2 regions of the Mesorhizobium sp. M7A.F.Ca.CA.002.15.2.1 genome follow, and region 1 is predicted to be linked to the other one. Evidence: riboswitches for the same ligand, from Rfam matches in the RefSeq annotation. Region 1 holds a riboswitch; the other holds the start of a gene.
The links. A riboswitch is a leader RNA that binds a small molecule or an ion and turns the genes downstream of it on or off. The one in region 1 is predicted to bind thiamine pyrophosphate.
Positions count from the first base shown of each region.

Region 2: another riboswitch for thiamine pyrophosphate. It lies ahead of thiB (thiamine ABC transporter substrate binding subunit); the one in region 1 lies ahead of thiC (phosphomethylpyrimidine synthase ThiC).

Region 1 is NZ_RZPI01000005.1:7,680-18,622, reverse strand. Features, by position in the region: gene ENZ74_RS00830 (metallophosphoesterase) at 1-987, opposite strand, end outside; gene ENZ74_RS00825 (hypothetical protein) at 1,479-1,742, shown strand; TPP riboswitch at 2,060-2,176, shown strand; gene thiC (phosphomethylpyrimidine synthase ThiC) at 2,280-4,115, shown strand; gene thiO (glycine oxidase ThiO) at 4,112-5,113, shown strand; gene thiS (sulfur carrier protein ThiS) at 5,082-5,279, shown strand; gene ENZ74_RS00800 (thiazole synthase) at 5,281-6,054, shown strand; gene ENZ74_RS00795 (thiamine phosphate synthase) at 6,051-6,656, shown strand; gene ENZ74_RS00790 (hydroxymethylpyrimidine/phosphomethylpyrimidine kinase) at 6,647-7,462, shown strand; gene ENZ74_RS00785 (hypothetical protein) at 8,368-8,934, opposite strand; gene ENZ74_RS00780 (DUF3732 domain-containing protein) at 8,959-10,932, opposite strand; gene ENZ74_RS00775 (three component ABC system middle component) at 10,933-10,943, opposite strand, start outside.
Region 2 is NZ_RZPI01000051.1:4,339-15,281, forward strand. Features, by position in the region: gene ENZ74_RS05425 (LysE family translocator) at 1-232, shown strand, start outside; gene ENZ74_RS05430 (amino acid ABC transporter ATP-binding protein) at 414-1,184, opposite strand; gene ENZ74_RS05435 (amino acid ABC transporter permease) at 1,181-1,861, opposite strand; gene ENZ74_RS05440 (amino acid ABC transporter substrate-binding protein) at 1,989-2,762, opposite strand; gene ENZ74_RS05445 (RNA polymerase factor sigma-32) at 3,085-3,948, shown strand; gene ENZ74_RS05450 (M48 family metalloprotease) at 3,973-5,442, opposite strand; gene thiQ (thiamine ABC transporter ATP-binding protein) at 5,701-6,492, opposite strand; gene thiP (thiamine/thiamine pyrophosphate ABC transporter permease) at 6,485-8,110, opposite strand; gene thiB (thiamine ABC transporter substrate binding subunit) at 8,119-9,117, opposite strand; TPP riboswitch at 9,161-9,275, opposite strand; gene ENZ74_RS05470 (thiamine diphosphokinase) at 9,363-10,022, shown strand; partial or broken gene ENZ74_RS05475 (ABC-F family ATP-binding cassette domain-containing protein) at 10,024-10,943, shown strand, end outside.

The DNA of each region.
Region 1 (10,943 bases):
GAAGACGAGCTCATTGAAACCTGACTGTATCTCTGGTGCTGAGATGCAGATCAATTTGCCGTCCGGAAACCTTGGATCGTTGACGATCTCGACCGGATCAGCATGTATGTGTCCATGCAGGTAGACGATAGGCTTGTTGCCCTGCAGCAGCTGAGTTCTGACAAATCCGCTGTTGAGCATCTCCGCGTATGGCGTAATGCGCGGAGTCTTTTGTGGCAGCAGATTGTGATGGCCGATTATGATGCCGTAACGCATGTCGGGCTGCTGGAGCAATTCCTGTAGGCCTGCAAGCATCTCACGCGAGATGTATGGCGTGTCCATCTGACCGTAATACTCGTCGTCGGACGCCTCCTTGTCTGGATCGCTGGGAGGTGTCGCGGGCGAATGTCCCGAGATGTCCGGCGAGCCGAGATCTAGAGGCTCTGTAGAAGGACTGAGTGCCTCGAGACGATCACGAAGGAACGCGGGAAGGTTTTGAAGCTCCCAACTGCCTATCGCTGTGTTGACGAGGATGAAGTTTGCGCCTGCGGATCCTGTCGGAAGTCTGAAGTGCACGGGTTGGTCCACGGGAACGGTCTGCCAACCCAAGCGGGCGGCTAAACTCGCCATTTCGCTGAATTTCTCAGTCGGTCCAAGTTCGCGCGCGTCATCACGGTTCACATCGTGATTTCCCGGTACGAATATCAACGGAAGCGCCTTTGAACTGCGTCCCTGTGCGCGGCAGAGCAACGTGAAATGCTGGAATGCCGAAGCAATGAAGGTCTTGTCGCCACGGCTCGTGAAATCCCCCATGAAGGCGATCGAATCCAAGGGCTTCGAAGTCGTCAGCCGCCGAAGTTTCGTCAAGACGGCACGCAGCGAAGACGCGCGTAGCTTCTGCGTTATTTTCGGAGCGAACTTGCTATCCTTGGCATCGATGTTGCTAGAGGAAGGATGCCAGTCCGGATAGTGAATATCGCCTACTTGAAGGATTCGCACCCGCCGCATAACTCGCCCCCCTGCCGAGAGCCATAGACTAATCCGTTCGCTTTTGCCAAGCGCGAACGATCATCCGCAGTGTCCTTAACGAGGTAGCCTGCACTTTTCGAGAATTGCCACGGCGGCTATTTTTCGGCTGTGAAGCACACGAGACCCGTGACGTGAGACCCAGTTGCTCAATGCCCAGTTGCTCAATGAGCTTTCTTACGAATAAGGGAGAATTTCCGCGGCCGGACTATCTCTGAGCGAGCGTGCATGACTGCCAACGGAAGGTCTTGCACGCACCCTTGCGATCTTGAGCAATGGTCGCCATGACTTTCTTCTTGCAGGCTTTTGAGTGGCCCAGCCTGCGATCACCAGACCCCACCGATTCTAAAGAGCGTGGCAGATGGGATAGTCGAGGTTGCCCGTGCACAGTCACGCTCAGGGCTTGCGCCGCCCAGAGGACACGCTGAAAAGGCAGATTGGGGCGCAAGCACGCCATTCACGAGAGGTTCGACATGAAGACCATGCAAGAAAAAGACATTCCGGCATTCGTACAAGCAGTTGTGGACGCCGGCTGCAAAATTTGCGCGATTGGCAACTTGGGATACGTCTTTGGCGATGCTGATTTCACGCCAGCGCAACGGAGGGCCGTCGAGCCACAGCTGCGTAGGATTGCTGAAATCTACGGCGAACGCGATCATCTCATGAACGAGATAGCTGTATATCTGCGGTCGATCGGACGCCATGTCGAGGTTGAGCCGAAGACAGGTATTTCCTGATGGCCGTGATCGCGAGAAGCCGTCTTCCAACCTCTGAATCCTAAAGGAGGTGACCCCCAAGGCCGTTCGTCACCTTCGACCAGAATAACCACATCCGTGACCGCCTGAGCTACTTGGTCGATACGCGCACATGGCCAATACAGTTTCTCCATCCTTCACGAAGCGAATGAGGCTTTGGCCATTCAGCCCCGGTCTACGGGGCGTGACTTGTCCCCGATGCATGCGCGAGCTCTCCGCCCGGCTGGCCGCCGGTCGTCGCCACCGGCCGAAGGCGCCCGAATGCGCTTGACAAGATAGCGTCAGCCCGTTCAACCTAAGGCATTCACCAGGGGAGTCCCGGCAAGGGGCTGAGATACTGCTGGCTTTCGCGGCGCAGTGACCCGTTGAACCTGATCCAGTTCATACTGGCGTAGGGACGGTGCAAGCGCTTTGCGGGAGTTTACGCCCGAGGTCCTGTTGCAGCAGGTCTACAGAAGCGTCTTTTCATCCTTCCGGCACAGAACTGGGTCTCCAATGCATGAGCAAAGGAGCCTCACGATGAATGCCCTCACCCCCGCCGTATCGACGGGACCACTGCCCGCCTCGCGGAAAATCCACAAGCCCGGCGTCCTCTACCCGCAGATCAGGGTGCCGATGCGCGAGATTTCCGTCCATCCGACGGCCGGCGAACCGCCCGTCACCGTCTACGATCCGTCCGGCCCCTACACCGATCCATCAGTCGAAACCAGCATCGAAAAAGGCCTTGCCCGGCTTCGCCACGAATGGGTCACGGCGCGTGGCGATGTCGAAGCCTATGACGGCCGCCACGTCCGGCCGGAAGACAATGGATTCGCCACCGGCGAGCGCCTGACACCGGAATTTCCGATACGCAATCGGCCGCTCAAGGCCAAGCAGGGCAAGGCGGTGACCCAACTTGCCTATGCGCGCGCCGGCATCATCACGCCAGAAATGGAGTTCGTAGCCATCCGCGAGAATCTCGGCCGCGAGGTGATGCGCGGCAAGCTGCAACGCGACGGCGAAGCCTTCGGCGCGGCGATCCCAGATTTCGTCACACCCGAATTCGTGCGCGACGAGGTGGCGCGCGGGCGCGCAATCATTCCCGCCAACATCAATCATCCCGAGAGCGAGCCGATGATCATCGGTCGCAATTTTCTGGTCAAGATCAACGCCAACATCGGTAACTCGGCTGTCACATCGTCGATGGCCGAAGAGGTCGAAAAAATGGTCTGGGCTATCCGCTGGGGCGCGGACACGGTGATGGACCTGTCGACCGGCCGCAACATCCACAACATCCGCGACTGGATCGTGCGCAATGCGCCGGTGCCGATCGGTACGGTGCCGCTCTATCAGGCGCTGGAAAAGGTCAACGGCATCGCCGAGGATCTGAACTGGGAGGTCTACCGCGACACGCTGATCGAGCAGGCCGAGCAAGGCGTCGACTATTTCACCATCCACGCCGGCGTGCGGCTGCACTACATCCCGCTGACCGTCGACCGGGTCACGGGCATCGTCTCGCGCGGCGGCTCGATCATGGCCAAATGGTGCCTGCACCATCACCGGGAGAGCTTCCTCTACGAGCATTTCGAGGAGATCTGCGACATCGCCAGAGCCTATGACGTCTCCTTCTCGCTCGGCGACGGCCTTCGTCCCGGTTCAATCGCCGATGCGAACGACGCGGCGCAATTCGCCGAACTGGAAACACTTGGAGAACTCACCAAGATTGCCTGGGCAAAGGACTGCCAGGTGATGATCGAAGGCCCGGGCCATGTCCCCATGCACAAGATCAAGCAGAACATGGACAAGCAGCTCGCAGTGTGCGGTGAGGCGCCGTTCTACACGTTGGGGCCGCTGACGACCGACATCGCGCCGGGCTATGACCACATCACCTCAGGGATAGGTGCCGCCATGATAGGCTGGTTCGGCACCGCAATGCTTTGCTACGTCACGCCGAAAGAGCATCTCGGCCTTCCCGACCGCAACGACGTCAAGATTGGCGTGATCACCTACAAGATAGCCGCCCATGCAGCCGATCTGGCGAAGGGCCATCCGGCAGCGAAAACCAGGGATGATGCCCTTTCGCGCGCGCGCTTCGAGTTCCGCTGGGAGGACCAGTTCAACCTGTCGCTCGACCCCGAAACCGCACGGTCCTTCCACGACCAGACCTTGCCCAAGGAGGCGCACAAGCTGGCACATTTTTGTTCGATGTGCGGGCCGAAATTCTGCTCCATGCGCATTTCCCACGACATCCGTGCCGAGGCCCAGAAGGAAGGCATGGCGGCAATGGCGGCAAAATACCGGGAGGGCGGCGATCTCTACATGCAGGCGGACGAGACTGGCGTACCGGTCGTGCCAGAGGCTCCCAAACCATCATGAGGGTGCTCGTCAAAGGGGCCGGCGTTGCCGGCCTCACCGTCGCTTTCGAACTCGCCGCCCGCGGCGCGACGGTCACCGTCGCCGAGATGCGGCATGGCCTTGGTGGCAACGCGTCGTGGTTCGCCGGCGGCATGCTGGCGCCATGGTGCGAGCGCGAAAGCGCGGAGCAGCCGGTGCTGGATCTCGGACGCGATGCTGCCGACTGGTGGGATGCGGTGCTGTCGGGTCAGGTGACACGGGCCGGGACATTGGTCGTGGCCGCGCCGCGTGATGCCGGTGAGCTTGACCGGTTCGCCAGTCGCACGTCAGGGCATCGGCGCGTCGATGAAAACGAAATTGCGCTCCTGGAACCCGACCTCGCCGGCCGCTTCCGGCGTGGATTGCTCTTCCCCGACGAGGCTCACCTCGACCCACGCCCGGCGATGGCGGCACTTCATGACAAGCTTGCGACCATGGGTGTCAAATTCCACTTCGGCTGCGACGCCCGGCCTGTTTCGGGATTCGCCCGTCAGATAGACTGCATGGGAATGGCAGCGGCCGATGACAGGCTGCGCGGTGTTCGCGGCGAAATGCTGATCCTTCGCACGCCTGATGTCTCGCTGTCGCGGCCGGTCCGTTTGCTTCATCCACGCTTTCCGCTTTATGCCGTGCCGCGCACCGATCACCGTTTCATGATCGGAGCGACGATGATTGAAAGCCAGAGCGCCGGACCGGTGACGGCGCGTTCCATGATGGAGCTGCTGGGCGCCGCCCATGCCCTCCATCCGGCCTTTGGTGAGGCCGAGATCGTTGAAACCGGTGTGGGTGTCCGTCCGGCATTTCCCGACAATTTGCCACGCGTCGAAACAGACGGTGAGATCATCGCGATCAACGGTCTTTATCGTCACGGTTTTCTCCTCGCCCCCGCCATGGCGCGCCAGGCTGCCGACCTGGTTTTCAGTCAAGACAGAACCAAGGAGCATGCTCATGAAACTGATGGTCAACGGCGAGGCGCGTGAGATTGCCGCCACCACGCTGGCCGAGTTGCTTGCCGCGCTCGACTATGAGGGCGATTGGCTCGCCACCGCCGTCAACAGCGACCTCGTGCACAAAGCCAACCGCGCGGAGTTCCAGTTGAGCGACGGCGACCGGATCGAAATCCTCTCGCCCATGCAGGGCGGCTAGCATGTTGGAGCTTTATGGAACCGAGCTTTCGTCGCGCCTGCTTCTCGGCACGGCTCAGTATCCTTCGCCGGCCATCCTTGCCGATGCAGTCAAGGCATCGGGCACGTCGGTGGTGACCGTCTCGTTGCGGCGTGAGATGGCGGGCGGTAGGGCCGGCGAACAATTCTGGTCGTTGATCCGCTCGCTGGGCGCCAGAACCCTGCCCAATACCGCCGGCTGCCTCTCCGTCAAGGAAGCCGTCACCACCGCGAAAATGGCGCGCGAGGTCTTCGGCACCAACTGGATCAAGCTCGAAGTGATCGGCAATCACGACACGCTACAGCCGGATGTGTTCGGTCTGGTTGAAGCCGCCCGCATCCTGTGCGAGGACGGCTTTGCGGTATTCCCCTATACCACCGACGATCTCGTTGTCGCCGAGCGGCTGCTGGAAGCGGGCTGCAAGGTCCTGATGCCGTGGTGCGCACCGATCGGTTCCGCCTTGGGACCGGTCAACATGACGGCGCTGCGCTCGATGCGCGGATATTTCCCTGGCGTCCCGCTGATTGTGGATGCGGGGCTCGGACGGCCGTCGCACGCGGCCACCGTCATGGAACTCGGCTTTGACGCCGTGCTCCTGAACACAGCGGTCGCCAAGGCGGCAGATCCGGTCGGCATGGCGCGTGCTTTCGGTAAGGCGGTCGACGCCGGTCGTGAGGCGTTCAGTTCGGGAATGCTCGAACCGCGCGACGTCGCCGTGCCATCGACACCGATGGTCGGCAGGGCCGTTTTTTCATGAAGCTCGATCCCTTCTACCTGATCGTCGACAGCGCCGCCTGGATCGAAAGGTTGGCGCCGCTCGGCGTCAAGCTGATTCAGCTTCGCATCAAAACCATGGATGAAACCGGGCTGCGCGCGGAGATCCGCAAGTCGAAGGCCTGGTGTGTCCAACACAAAAGCCAGCTCATCATCAATGATTATTGGCGCCTGGCAATCGAGGAAGGCTGCGATTTCGTGCATCTGGGCCAGGAGGATTTGCAAACGGCCGACCTCTCGAGGATACGGGCAGCGGGCGTCAGGCTCGGATTGAGCACGCATGATCATGTCGAGCTGGAAACGGCCATGTTTGCCGAGCCCGACTATGTCGCGCTCGGTCCGATCTATCCCACCACTTTGAAGAAAATGAAGTGGGCACCGCAAGGGCTAGAGCGGATCAGCGAGTGGAAGCGGCGGGTGGCGCCGATCCCATTGGTCGCCATCGGCGGCCTCAACCCCGACCGCCTCGACGGCGTCTTTGAGGCCGGCGCCAACAGCGCCGCAGTGGTCACGGACATCACGTTGAGCTTCGACCCCGAAGCGCGCACGCGAGAATGGATCGAAAAGACGGACCGATGGCGATGAGACGAGAACCGCATGTGCTTGTCGTTGGCGGATCAGATTCCAGCGGGGGTGCTGGAATAGCACGCGACATCGAGACGATCTCTGCCGTTGGCGTGCGCACCTGTCTCGCCGTCACAGCGCTAACGGTGCAAACGCACGACGCCGTGATCGAAATCCATCATTCGCCACCCAGCATGGTGGCCAATCAGATGTGTGCCGCGCTACAGGCCAACGACGTAGCCACAATCAAGATCGGCATGCTGGCGACTGCCAAGATCATTGTTGCCGTTGCCGCAGTGCTGCGCAAATTTCCGCAAGTGCCGGCAGTACTCGACCCTGTGCTGGCCTCCACCTCAGGCCGCGCACTTCTGGAAGCAGGCGCTATCGCTGCCATGAAGCGCGATTTGATGCCGCTTTGCTGCATTGTCACGCCCAACCTTCCTGAACTGGCGCTCCTTACTGGTTCCGAACCGGCTTCGGATGAGGACGGTGCGCTCCAACAAGGACAAAGACTGCAGGCCGTCGGCCCTCAGGCCCTGCTGATCAAGGGTGGGCACGCGTCGGGTCCCCGATCGGCCGATATTCTGTTACGCTCCGATCATGAACCCATCCACTTCGACACGCCGCGCCTTGCTATATCGATGCGCGGAACAGGTTGCATGCTGGCCAGCGCGATTGCGGCGCATCTGGCGAAGGCGAAGTCGCTCGAAGATAGCGTGCGCGAAGGCAAGCTGTTTGTGTTCGAGAAGCTTCAGAAATGCCGGCTGAATAATCACAACGTTCTGCGTCCAGCCAAGCAGACCCATTTTCCAGAATTTTTCCAGTAGCGAGACTGGAGGGCTACTGCTTCTCTATGCCATCCTTACAACGCGTTGAGTTCCACTGTGCCGTCCAGAATTATCTGTCGTTGTCCAGAATTAAGCCGGGCTTAGAACTGAAACGAACCCGCCGAAAGGTACGAGCGGCCCTCACTCGATAAGGGTTACCAAACCTATTCCTGTGGGCTACCAATCCGCGTGGTGGGTGGCCTTAGGTTACCAATCAGTGTGGCGTCCGGAATTATCTGCCTCTCTCCGGAATTAAGCCGAGATTAGAAGATCGGTGCGGTATTGCGCCCGGTCAAACCGTGTCGATTTGCGGCGTAGCCGACGTGTCTCACGCTTGGCGGCGTCGCACGCTGGTCCCGATTGTCGCCCGAATATCTGCCTACCGGCGACAGTGAATGCGCCAAGCTAGACCTTCGTCGATAGGGCGGCTCCGGTTTACCAATCCTGTCGTCCTAGGTTGACCAATCCGTTGTCGACCGTGAGCGGGTTTACCAATAAGGGCGGCTATATTCTGCGCAAACCCAATCACCTGATGCCAATCCAGAATTAATCGTCATTAAGGGCATTGGTAAACTCAGTCTGAAACCCCACCCTTAGCCAGAAAACTCTCCTGTTTTCAATCGCATAGCCCGCCCGCCAGCAACCGATAATTCGGGACCGGTAAACCCGTGAAAGGCCCAATAATTCCGGACGTCACACCAGTCTGCCCTTTTATGCGACTTTTCGAGCACAGACCGGGAACATCTGACCGTTTCCATTCATCGCCCAAGGCCGGTTTAGCGCTGGAAAAGCCAAAGTGCGGGAGTAAGAATGGCCGCAACGGGGCCGGAAGCCGTCGGTCAGCTTTCGGGGAGTGATCCCGGTAAGTTCGCAACTCATTCGCTTCTTTTCTGCAGTCCCCGCCATTACGAGTTGGCGGTGTCGGTCGCCGAGGGGATCAACGCCATTACTGCGGCTAGTTCGGCCCTCCGGACGAGGAATGGCATGCGCGTCGTCCCATAGTGCTTGGCAAGATGGAAGCGGTGCATGCCTCCTACGATGTGAACTTGGCCTTGGTACTCGCCGAGCAAAGGCGGTGTGACACCGCGGCCATGCAGCCATCGGTAGGCGATCCCACAGCTCTTGCTCTTGTAACGTTGATGCCAAGGACCCTTGTCCCTGCTGGCGGCGTAGGTAAGCCTGCCGCCAACGTCAGTGACATCAGCGTCGATAAGAATGAAATCCGTCGAAGCGTGGTCGCTGGGATCATCGCCGTCGAACGCGAGATAGAAGTTTGCAGGATCGCAGTCCCATATCGCAGTCAGTGCAACCGGAATGTTCTTTCTTCCTTTGCACCAGATGTCGACCTTGCGTTTCTCCTGAGCGCGGGCGACCTCGAAGGCTTCGTCTAGTTTTCCTTCCGCGACATCCATGGCTGTGATGACGTTCAAGCCAAGGGCCGTCAGACGGTTGATCTCGTCCACGTTCGCCATGCCTTCTCCTCTGGCAGCAGATTATTATCCACCGTTGGAAGATGCGGCGGCAATCCAAGCCTGAGGCACGAGGGCCTGTCCACGCCATTCCTCAATCAACTTGACTCCGGGAAGCTTGCCCCAGACGTCCTCATCTGCATGATCCAGCACGATGATCTGGAGGCGACCTTTCGCGGCCATGACCTCAGCGCCTAGGAGCGCAAAGACCTTCCTGACGGCGACCACGTCCTGATCCCTCCACGCGATGAGGTCGGGGCCCTCGTCGCCCGCCGCCCGCTTAGGAAAATAGACTTGGCTAGGTTGGTCGAAGATCAGCTGACCAGGGACTGGGTGATGAGGTTCGGCCAGGAAGTAGTGCTGCAGCGCAAGCATTAGTGCGACGTGATACGCGAGCCAATTGGCGCCGCTGCCAATCTCCCACAGGTAGTCCTCACGCGTTCCCCTAGTCACCTTGACGGTCAGGTCTTCAATCAACAGCCTAATCGGGGCCTCGGGCCACTCCGCGTCAAGCTGCGGAATCAGCCGATTGGCATGATGGGAGACTTGGTGCAACGCGTTGAATAGCTTGCGCTGGATGTCGGCCTCGGAGATCGTCTTTTGCAGCGTTGCAATATCGGCCTGCAGCGAGGTGAGTTCCTGCCGCAAATCCGACGACTGGTCGGCGCGGTCGTAGACGTGCAACGCCTGCTCCAATCGACCGAGGAAGCGCTCAAGCCTATCGAAGCGATTGGCCTCGTCTCGGGCGACGTCAGAGTCCCGTTCCAGCACCGCTATCTCGCTACGGACATCGTTCAACTCAGATAGGACCGCTTCAGCGGCGCCGCGCTGGCGCAGGATTTCCTTGTCAAGCGTGTTAGACATCGCAGGGTGGGTCCGCAGTCGGATCTCCAGACCGCCGAGGTTGTCGCAAAGGGCCAAGACCTTCTCGCGGCCGCCGTCCCCGAGTGCGACCAACGGATCGGCGAACTCGTCGGCCAAGTCCCTCAGCCACGTGGAAAGGTCCAAGCGGTCACGTTGGATGCGCATGGCGTCGCCGTACGCCTCGCTGCTCTCCACCAGACGGCGCAGTTCGTTCAGGCGCTGACGATGCTCGGTAAGTCGCGCGGCGATTTCAGTTTCCGACGCACGAAGGGTTTCCAGACGCGTCAGCACCACATCGATGCCGGCCAGGCTTGGTCGAGCAAGACTTGAGTTGCTGTTCGACACGCGCCGAAGCAGGTCAACAACGTCACTCCAGTCCTTCGGCACTTCAGTGGAGGAATCGACTAGGCCAAGTTCGACTGCCTGACGCAGCCACGCCTCCGCCTCCGCCCGCCAAGCGCCAGTTGCCGACACGATCGCGCGTAGCTCAGCCTCCTTCCGGCGGAGGTTGCGCTGGAGCCGATCGATCTCAAACCGCGCCTGGAGAATCTTTGCCGTGACCGCGCCCAGAACGTACGGGAAGATGGTCTTTAGCTTCTCCCGGTGTTCCGTCGTATCGGCCTTGAAAAACATCACGTCGGGATTGGCGATCACGTTCTGAGGTTGGAACGTGAAGGCCATGAGGTCGCGGAAGCTTGGCCTTTGCTTGAATCCATTCTCTGTACCTGGTTCGAAGTCGAGGTCAGTCAGTCCTGCCAGGCGGTTCATCGCGCGCTTGACCGTGTCGACATTGGTGGTCTTGTCGGTGATCGTCTCCGGAATTTCGACCTGTGCGCCCTCCAGCAGCACCATGTCGCCTGTGCTCTGTTGGTCCCCCGGTTCGCGTCGCGCCAAGAGCTTTTCGCCCTCCAGCGTCTCGATCAGAATGCCGAACCAGCTGCAGTTCTCGCGGATTACGCCCACCGGAATCGCGCATTTCTCCGAGCCCAGACAGTAATCAACAATAGGGATAACGGCGGACTTCCCGGTCTTCGACGCGCCGCTGATGACGTTGACGACACCGGGCTCGAACTTGACGACCCGCGGCGCTGCACCATTGCGGGGCCAAAGGATCAGTTTTCGAAGCTGGAAATACATCTAGAACTCCA
Region 2 (10,943 bases), on a different contig from region 1:
CCTGACCTTCCTGCCGCAGTTCGTGGATCCGTCAGCCGGCATGGCCGTCGGGTTGCAGTTCCTCATCCTCGGCATCATCGTCAATCTCATCTTCTCGATGGCCGACCTTGCGGCGGTCGGCATCGCCTCGCTCGCCGTTGGCCGGTTCACTGGCGCCGGATGGGTGATCCCAAAGACATGCGGTTCGATCCTCATCGGACTTGGCGTGGCGCTCGTCAGCCATCATATCTGAACCTGCAAATGAAGAGCCGCGATTTCGAGGGAGATCTGACGGTGAAATTTCAGCGGCTGCTGGCGGCAAGGCCCGATATGCCGAAGGATGGCTGACGGCCTGCTCGCGCATCCGGCAAGATATACCGGAACCGGCGCGCCTTCGGGGCCATCGCCCGAATTCTACAGACCCTAGGCCGCGCCTACCCGCCGCCGCCTTCCTTCTCAGCCTCCTGCTTCAGCGTCGCAATGAACCGCTTCGTCCGTTGCTGCTCCGGATTGTTGAACAGCACCGCGGCCGGTCCCTTCTCGACGACGACGCCGGCATCGAGGAACACCACTTCCTTGGCGATCTTGGAGGCGAGGCGCAGATCATGCGTCGCCATCACCATGGTCGTGCCTTCACTGGCGAGCTTGCCAAGCACGTCGACCACCTCTTGCGCCAGTTCCGGGTCGAGTGCCGAGGTCGGCTCGTCGCAGAGCAGCACTTTCGGCGACGGCGCCAAGGCGCGGGCGATCGCCACGCGCTGCTGCTGGCCGCCCGACAGCGTCGCCGGCCAGGCGTCGGCCTTGTGCGCCATCCCCACCTTCTCCAGCAGAGCCAGCGCCCGCTCGCGTGCCCTCTCAGGCGCCCATTTCAGCACCGTCACCAGCCCTTCCATGACGTTCTCGATCGCGGTGCGATGCGGAAACAGCTGGAAGTTCTGGAACACCATGCCGGTCTGCAGCCGCAGGCGCTGGATATCCCTGGCCGGAACCCTGCCACCAGGATGGAATTCGAGCGTCTCGTCGCCGATGCGCACCGTGCCCGAGGTCGGGATCTCCAGGAGGTTGATACAGCGCAGCAGGGTGCTCTTTCCCCCGCCCGACGGGCCGACCAGCGCCGTGACGCTGCCTTCGGCAATGGTGACCGTCACGCCCTTCAACACGAGATTGTCGCCAAAGCGCTTTTCGATGTTGCTGAGGCCGATCATGAGCGTGCCTCCAGGAAGCCGCCATAGCGGTTGAGCCGGGTCTCCAGCCGCGTCTGCAAGGCCGACAGCACCGAACTCAGCGCCAGATAGAGGATCGCCGCCTCGACATAGAGGATCAGCGGCTCATAGGTGGTGGCGACGATGCGCTGCGCCGCCTGGAACATCTCCGGCACGGTGATGGCGGCGGCCAGCGACGTATCCTTGACCAATGAGATAAAGGTGTTGGAAAGCGGCGGCACCGCGACCCGGCCGGCTTGCGGCAGGATGGTGCGCCGCATCGCCTGGCTCCAGGTCATGCCGATCGAATAGGCCGCTTCCCACTGGCCCTTCGGCACCGACCCTATGGCCGCGCGGATGATTTCCGACGTGTAGGCGCCGATGTTGAGCGTGAAGCCGATCAACGCCGCCGTGAAGGCGTCGAGCAGGATACCGACCGACGGCAGGCCGTAGAAGATAAGGAACAGCTGCACCAGCAGCGGCGTGCCGCGGAAGATCCAGACATAGAAGCGCACCAGCGCGACCAGCGGTTTCGGACCAAACAGCCGGGCAAGCGCCGCACCCAACCCAACGGTCAGCCCAAGGACGAAGGACAACAGCGTCAGCGGCACGGTGAAGATCAGCGCCGCCCACAACAGCGAAGGCAGCGACTCCAGCATCAGTTGCAGCCAGTGCGGCACGTAAGACCCTCCAAATAAGTCGAGGCTTTCGTCGAGGCGCGACATATCACGACAAAAGCGGCGGACCGTCAAAGACGACTCGCCGCTCGATATGTCCTGTGGGCCGCGGAGCGGCCCGCCTCATAGATTACTTCGAAACGTCCTGGCCGAAATAGGTGTCGGAGATTTTCTTATAGGTGCCGTCGGCCTTGATGTCGGCCAGCGCCTTGTTGATCGCCGCGACCAGCTCCGGATCGCCCTTGCGCACGATGACGCCGGAATAGTCGGCGTTTTCCTCTTGCGCGGCGATCTTCACATTGGCGTCGGGCTTGTGCTTCTTGAAGTCGAGGAACGACAGGCTGTCATTGATCGTGGCGTCGGCACGGCCTGTCAGAAGCAGCTGGATCGATTGGTCGAAGCCATCGGTGCCGACCAGCTCGGCGCCGTTCGTTTCGGCCAGCTTGCCGAAATTCGAGGTCAGCGACTGCGCCGACTTCTTGCCCTTGAGATCGGCAAAGGTCTTGATGTCTGTGTTGTCGCCGCGCACGATCAGCACCGCCTTGGAGGCGATGTAAGGATCGGAGAAGTCGTACTTGGCCTTGCGGGCATCGGTGATGCCGACCTCGTTGATGACGGCGTCATAGCGATTGGCGTCGAGGCCGGCGATCAGCCCGTCCCACTTGCCTTCGAGGAATTCGACCTTGACGCCGAGCTTGTCGGCGATCGCCTTGGCGATTTCGACGTCGAAGCCGACCAGTGCGCCCGAAGTGTCATGATAGGTGAATGGCGCATAAGTGCCTTCCGTGCCGACCTTGATGACCCCGGCCTGCTTGATCTGGTCGAGATTGGCGCCGGCATGGCCTGCGGTGACAGCCAAGGCCTGCAGCGTTCCGGCGATGATGAGCGACTTGAGCCATTTCATTTTTCTGTGATCCCGTCCTTGGCCGGCCGACCGGCATATTGTGAGCGCTGGAAACTGACAGATGCAAGTCGAAAAAATAAGGAACAGAATTCCAAAAACAATCAGTTTCTGAAATCAGATACTCAAACTGGCGCTTTCCAGCCGACATCACGGCTATCGCGGGTAGTCCCCGGAGTCCGCCAGGCAACACATACCCGCAGCCACGGTCGCGGAACCTTTCCCGCGCATGGCAGTTCTGGCTGTTCTAGGGCACGACGCCGCCATTTCAACCCAGGCGCCAGCCAAGTTTGCAAAGTCATCCGCACCACCCAGGGAGCGCCTCATGATGGAAGACACGGCAGGACGGATCATGGTCCGCGCGGCGATGAAGGCTCCCTACCTCGAGCGTGACGAAGAGCATCGGCTTGCATTGCTCTGGAAAGAGGACAACGACCAGAACGCGCTGCACAGCATCACCGTCGCGCATATGCGGCTGGTCATTTCCATGGCCTCCAAATTCCGCCATTACGGCCTGCCGCTCGGCGACCTGGTCCAGGAGGGTCATGTCGGACTGCTCGAGGCCGCCGCCCGCTTCGAGCCGGAGCGCGAGGTGCGGTTCTCGACCTATGCGACATGGTGGATCCGGGCCTCGATGCAGGACTATATCCTGCGCAACTGGTCGATCGTGCGTGGCGGCACCAGCTCGGCGCAGAAGGCGCTGTTCTTCAACCTGCGACGCCTGCGCGCGCGGCTGGCGAATGGCGCCGAGCCACTGTCAAACGCAACGCTCTATCGCGAAGTATCGGAAGCACTCGGCGTCTCCGAAGCCGACGTGGCGATGATGGATTCGCGGCTGTCGGCTCCCGACTCCTCACTCAACATGCCGGTTGCCGACGATGCGGGTTCGACCGAGCGCATGGAATTCCTGGTCTCGGACGATCCGCTGCCCGACGAGATCGTCGGCGACAAGATCGATGTCGCGCGCCGCTCGCTCTGGCTGAGGGAGGCGCTTCGCGCGCTCAACGCACGGGAGTTGAGGATCATCGAGGAACGCCGGCTTAACGACGAGGGCGCGACGCTGGAAGCGCTCGGCGAAACCCTCGGCATCTCCAAGGAACGCGTCCGCCAGATCGAGGCCCGCGCCATGGAAAAGCTGAAGGTCGCGTTGGTGAAGCAGAATCCGGAGTTCATGGCGACTGCCGCCTGAACGGCGGCAGGCGTCCGCAGGTGCCTACTTGTCCGTGACGATCTTGACCTTGTCGCCGGCCGAAACCGCGGCACCAGGCGACAGCGCGTTGAGGACGCGGAACAGGTCGAGCTTACGGTCGACGCCGACCATCTGCGCCGAAAGCGAACCCATCGTCTGCCCAGGCTGGACAGTGACGACGCGGATGCGCAGCGGCTTCAGCGCCGCCTTTTCGGCGGCACTCAAGATCCGGAACGAGCCGCTGACCGAGCGGGCGATTGTGTCCAGCGACGTGCTGGCCGAAGGGGCCGCGGTCAGCAGCCGGTAGACCTGGCCGCCGGCGCGGATCACCGCAATGTCGAACTGCCAGCCTTCGGCGCCGGCATGCGCGGTCGCTGCCTCGTTGCCGTTGATGGTTTCCTGCCTGACGCTGCTGTCGACGAGACCAGCCACCCAGCCGCTGCGGATATAGTCCGTCAGCGCCCGGTTCTTGTCGATCGACACGCCATCGAAACGGATCGCTATGTCGCCGGGGCCGGTGGCCGTCACCGCTGCCGCCGAATTGTCGATGATGAAGCCGTCCGGTACCGTGAACGAAACGCCAAGGCCCGGATGCAGGAAGGTTTCGCCGCGTACATAGCCTTCTTCCGGCGTGTCGCCATAGAGCAGGCCGTCTATGCCGGCGAGGAAGGAATCGCGGTCGCGCGTGCCGACGCCCGGCGCGCCGAACTGGCGGGCATGGCGCTGCGCCAGATCGATGCGCTGCGGCGTATTGGGGTGCGTGGCCAGGAAATCGAGGCTGGCGTCGGTGGCGCCGCTGATCGAGCGGAAATCGGTGTAGGCCGACATTGATTGCAGGAAGCGGCCGGCGGCGAAAGGATCGTAGCCGGCCTCGCCGATCGACTTGATGCCGATGGCGTCGGCTTCCAGCTCCTGGTTGCGCGAGAATTGCGCGAGCCTCAGCTTGCCGCGGATCAACGCCGCCTTGGCGGTCGGGCTGTCGCCGAGCACATCGGAAACCACCTTGGTCGCCAGGCCTTCCTCTGCCTCGAGTTGCTGGCGCTGCAAGCCGTGATTGGCGGTGACGTGGCCCATCTCATGCGCGATGACAGCTGCAAGCTCGGCCGAATCATTGGCCAGCGCCAGGAGGCCGCGCGTGATGTAGAGATAGCCGCCCGGCAGCGCGAAGGCATTGACATTGGGCGAATTCAAAATGGTGATGCGATAGGTCTGTGTCGGGTTGGCGGACACCACCGTCAAACTACCGACCACCTTGGCGACCATGCGCTCGAGCTTGGGATCGGAATATTCGCCGCCATAGGTCGCCAGGATGCGCGGATGCTGCGCCCTGGCCAATTCGGCGAGCTTGTTGTTGGCGCCGACATTGTCCACCGTGATCGGCTTGTCGGAAGGCTGGAAGCCGGATTCCTGAACCTCCGGCGGCGTGAACATCTGGCAGCTTGCCAACGCCACGGCAAAGCCGGCCAGCGCGAGAAAGCGCGCCAGCGGTTTCATTCCCAATGTGTTAGCGCCGATCGCCAGAACGGCTTCCTTTCGGGTCCCGGCACATGACATTGAAAATCGGGGACGATCTTCAGAATGTTCACGTGCCATATCTCAAACTGCTGCAGTATCCGCGGCCCATCCCAGGGGCGGGCGCCGGATACTGCAGGCAAATCACGGCCTGTGCCGGACCGGTAGGGCGGACCTAGCCACACTCCCCCGGTCATGGCAAGCAAACGCCACATCGCCTGGAGCCGGTTTGACCGTAAATTATGTCCGCTTCCGGGCAACATCGCGTGATGTGGAATATCCGGCACCCGCGCCGATATAGCGCCGGAACGCCTCCGGACCAGCCCCGGCGAAGAAATCATCAGCCTTGCCGGTGGCGGCGACCAACCCATTGTCGACAAACACCATATGCTCGCCGATGCGGCGTGCATCCTCCGGCTGGTGGGTGACGAACAGCACTGTCATGGCGCGTTCGGCATGAACGGCGGCAACCAGATCCAGCATCTCGTCGCGTAAAGCCGGTCCGAGCGAAGCGAAGGGCTCGTCGAGCAGCAACACCGGTCGGTCGCGCACCAGCACGCGGGCCAGGGCGACGCGCTGGCGTTCGCCCCCGGAGAGCTCGCGCGGCAGGCGTTTCTCCTTGCCCGCAAGACCGGTGCGCGCAAGCGCCTCGGCGACCGCAGCGCGGTCCGCCTCGGTCAGCCGCAGGGATGGCGAGCGGCCGAGCCCGACATTCTGCTCGACGGAAAGATGCGCGAAGAGATTGTTCTCCTGGAACACCATCGACACCGGCCGCGCCGAGGCCGGCTCGGCGCTGACATCGACACCGCCGACCAGCACGCGGCCCGACCGTGGGGTCTCGAAGCCGGCGACCAGATTGAGCAGTGTCGACTTGCCCGAACCGCTCGGCCCCATGATGGCGGTGATCGTCGCCGCGGCAAACTCGACATCGAAAACAAGCGGCGCCTCGCCATAGCTGCCATAGCTGAACGACACTTTGTCCAGCCGCACCGGCGCGCCCTTCGCGAGCCCGTTGGCCGCCTTTTCACGCATCACGGACCTCCTCCCTTCCCAGCCAGTGCGCCGCCACGATCAACGCGAGACAGACGAGGCCGAGCAGCAGTGCGAGGCCGGCGGCATCCTCGGTGCGGTAGCTGCCCATCCGAGCCAGAAGAAGGTAGGGCAATGTCTGCACGGAATCACTGCCGAACAAGGCAATGACACCGAGATCGCCGAGCGACAGCGCCATGGCGAAAGCGAAGGCCGTGGCGAGCGGTCGCCGCAGCGACGGCCAGTCGACCAGCATCAGCCGGTTCCAGCCCGCAATGCCGAGCTGTGCACAGAGCCGTTCGTGACGCTCGCTCGCTGCATCATAGGCGGGACGCACGGCGCGGAGCGCAAACGGCATCGCCATCACCGCGTTGACGGTGACGACCATGACCGGAGCGATGGCGAAGACATCGCCGACATGGCGCAACAACAGGAACCAGCCGGCGCCGACGACGATCGGCGGCACGACCAGGACAAAACCGGCGCCTGTATCGGTGGCGTGTTCGAGCAGTGTCTTTGCGCCGGCACGGCGGTTCAGCGCCAGTGCCCGCCGCGCCATGGTCAGCGCCAGCGACAGCATCACCGAAAGCAGCGCCGACAGGAAGGCGAGCGCCGCACTGGTCAGCGTTGCCTGCCGGACAGTGGCCTCGCCGGCCAAGCGGGCGAGATCGGCACTCAATCCGGCCATCACGGTTGCCGCCATCGGCCCGACAACGAACAGCAGCGCCAGGACGATGAGTAGCGCGTTCAACCAGGTCTCGCTCCGATTGACCGAGAGATAGCGGCGTTGCGCGACCGGCAAATTGGTGTCGCCGACCACATTGGCGCCTAGCCGCGTCAGTGCCAGCACCACGATAAAGGTCAAGGCGATCTGCAGCAGCGTCAGTGCAACGGCCCGTGCGGGATCGAAATCGAAGCGCAGCGCCTGGTAGATGCCGACCTCAAGCGTCGTCGCGGCCGGCCCGCCGCCGAGCGTCAGCACGATCGTGAAGGATGTGATGCAGAGCATGAACACAAGCCCGGCGACGCCGGGCAGTGCGGCGCGCAGCGTTGGCCATTCGATCAGCCGGAACGCCGGCCGGGCCGCCATGCCGAGTTGGCTCGCCAGCCGCCATTGGTCGGCCGGTATGGTCTGCAGCGCCTCGAGGAACAGCCGCGTCGCCAGCGGCAGGTTGAAGAAGACATGGGCGACGAGAATGCCGGACAGGCCATAGATGCCCGGCCAGCTTCCGCCGCCGATAACGGCAAGCACGCCGGCGAAGTAGCCGGCACGGCCATAAAGCGCCAGGATGCCGAGCGCTGCAACGATGGCCGGCAGCGCCAACGGCACGGCGAAGATCTGCAGGATGAAGGCGCGGCCGAAGAAACGTGGATGCCGCGACAGAGCGCGCGCCACAAACAGCCCCGGGATGACCGAAAGCAGCGTCGACAGGACCGCTTGCCAGAGCGTGAAGCGAATGACGCGAAGCAGATAGGGATCGAAGGCTGCCCAGGCGCCCGAGAAATCATGGGCGCCCTCGAAAAGCAGGCCGGCAAACGCGCCGCCGATCAGCAGCGCGATTGCAGCGAGCGCGACAATGCCGGCACTGACGCGGGAATCCGTGGAATGCGCCGGCGCCATCGCGCTGCCTATTTGCTCATCGCCGCCAGCCATTCATCGACCCAGGCCTTGCGGTTGGCGGCGACCTCTTGCGGGCTGAACAGCAAGGTCTTCGTCGGCTTGACCAGTTTGTCGAAGGCCGGATTGAGCGGCTTGTCGGTCTTGCCTGCCGGGAACATCCAGTTGGTCTCGGGGATGGCATCCTGGAATTTCGGCCCGGTCATGAAGGCCATGAACTTGGCCGCCAGCGGATTCTTGGCTCCTGTCGTGGTGATACCCGCCACCTCGATCTGCAGATACTCGCCCTCCTCGAAGGAGGCCGCCTGGTAGCGCTCCGTGTTCTCGGCGACCATGTGGTAGGCTGGCGACGTCGTGTAGGACAGCACCATCGGCGCCTCGCCCTTGGTGAACAGCCCATAGGCCTCGCTCCAGCCCGGCGTCACGGTCAGCACCTTGGCCTTGAGCTTGGCCCAGGCCTCGGGTGCCTTGTCGCCATAGACCGACTTGACCCAAAGAAGCAGGCCGAGGCCTGGCGTCGAGGTGCGCGGATCCTGGATGACGATCTTGTCGTTGGCACTGCCTTCGATCAGCTCCTTCAGGCTCTTCGGCGGCGTCTTCATCTTCTGCGTGTCGTAGACGACAGCGAAATAGCCGTAGTCGAAGGGGACAAACGTGTCGTCGCTCCAGCCGCCCGGCACACTGACATCCGTCACCGCGCCATGCGGCGCGAACAAGCCTGACGCCTTGGCATCGGCGGTGAGATTGGTATCCAGGCCAAGCACGATATCGGCCTTGGTCGATGTGCCTTCCAATCTGACGCGGTTGAGCAGCGCGACGCCATCGGCGACCGAGACGAAGTCGACGTCGCAGCCGCATTCGGCCTCGAACTCCTTCTTCACCACGGGACCCGGACCCCAGTCGGCGGTGAAACTCTCATAGGTGTAGACGGTGAGCTTGTCCTTGGCCAAGGCGGGCCCGGACAAGGCCACGACCGTTGCTGAAACAAGAGCGTATAAAAGCGTGCGCATCGGCGCCTCCTTCGTTTGAATTGAAAGGAATTGAGGCGTCGGACTGTCCGAAACGTCTAATCCCTCCGCCGGTACAAACCGGATCAGGTTCAGCGGGTTGGCGAGACTGCCTCTCAGCCGGTCCGCGAAGATCGCGTCCGGCACCCCGTTAGAGCGTTTCGACACATAGGCCGGGCCGATCCGCCATGCAAGCGGGAGTTTGCCGCCTTCCGTTTCCCGTGCCGGGCTGGTAAGGGCCACACGATATGAGCACATTCACCATCCTGCTTGGCGGCGATCTCATCCGTACGCCACGGCTCGACCGTCAGGTCAAAGGCTCCCGCGTCATCGCCGCCGACGCCGGCATCGGTCATGCGCGGTTGCTGGGTCTCGTGCCGGAGCTGTGGGTGGGTGATTTCGATTCGGTGCCGGCCAACCTGCCGGACGATCTCGCTTCCGTGCCGCGCCGGACCTTCCCGGCGGAAAAGGACCAGACCGATGGCGAACTTGCCGTCGCCGCGGCACTGGAGCGCGGCGCGACCCGCCTGGTGCTGGCCGGCGCCTTTGGCGGCAAGCGCGCCGACCACGCTTTTCTGCATCTGTCGCTCGCCCTGCGGCTGGCGGAGGCGGGAACGGACGTGCTTTTGACCAGCGGCGCTCAGGAAGGCATCCCCCTGCTGCGCGGAACGGCCGGCCTCGACTATGCCGACGGCACGCTGTTTTCGGTGCTCGGCTTTTCCGAGCTCGACGGCCTGACCGTCACCGGCGCCAAATGGCCGCTCGCTCACGTCAAGGTGGCGTTCGGTTCGTCGCTGACCATTTCCAACGAGGTCAAGTCCGACAAGACCGGGGGCCGCCTCGAAATCGCGCTCGGCCATGGCCGCGCGATGCTGCTCGCTCATCCCTATCCCTTACCTGAAAGCTGACATGGCCCCGCCCCTTCTCAACCTTGATGGGATAAAACTGACCTTCGGCGGCACGCCGCTGCTCGATGGCGCCGCCTTGACGGCTTCGGCCGGCGACAAGATCGCACTGGTCGGCCGCAACGGGTCCGGCAAGTCGACCCTGCTGAAGATCGCCGCCGGCCTGATCGAGCCGCAGGACGGCGAAGTGTTCCGCCAGCCTTCGGCGACCGTCCGCTATTTGCCGCAGATGCCCGACATGGAAGGTTTTGCCACTGTCCGCGCCTATGTCGAGGCCGGGCTTGGCCCCGCCGACGATCCCTACCGCGCCAGCTATCTGATGGAGCATCTCGGCCTGTCGGGTGAGGAACGTCCGAACGACCTGTCGGGCGGCGAGGCGAGGCGCGCCGCCCTTGCCCGCGTCATGGCGCCGGAGCCCGATATCCTGCTGCTCGATGAGCCGACCAACCATCTCGACCTCTCGGTCATCGAATGGCTGGAAGAAGAACTCATCCGCACCTCCTCGGCGCTGATCGTCATCTCGCACGACCGCCGCTTCCTCGAACGCGTGTCGCGCGCCACGGTCTGGCTCGATCGCGGCCAGACCCGCAGGCTGGACAAGGGCTTCGGCCATTTCGAGGAATGGCGCGACCTGGTTCTGGAGGAAGAAGAACGCGAGCAGCACAAGCTCGGTCGCCAGATCGTTCGCGAAGAGCATTGGCTGCGCTACGGCGTGACGGCGCGGCGCAAGCGCAACATGCGCCGGCTCGGCGAGTTGCAGACCATGCGTCAGCGTTTTCGCGGTCATCGCGGGGCCGAAGGGTCGGCGATCATGGTGGCGAGCGACGCCACCGAGTCCGGCAAGCTGGTGATCGAGGCGAAAAACATCGAAAAGAGCTTTGGCGATCTCACCGTGGTCAAGGCGTTTTCGACCCGCATCCAGCG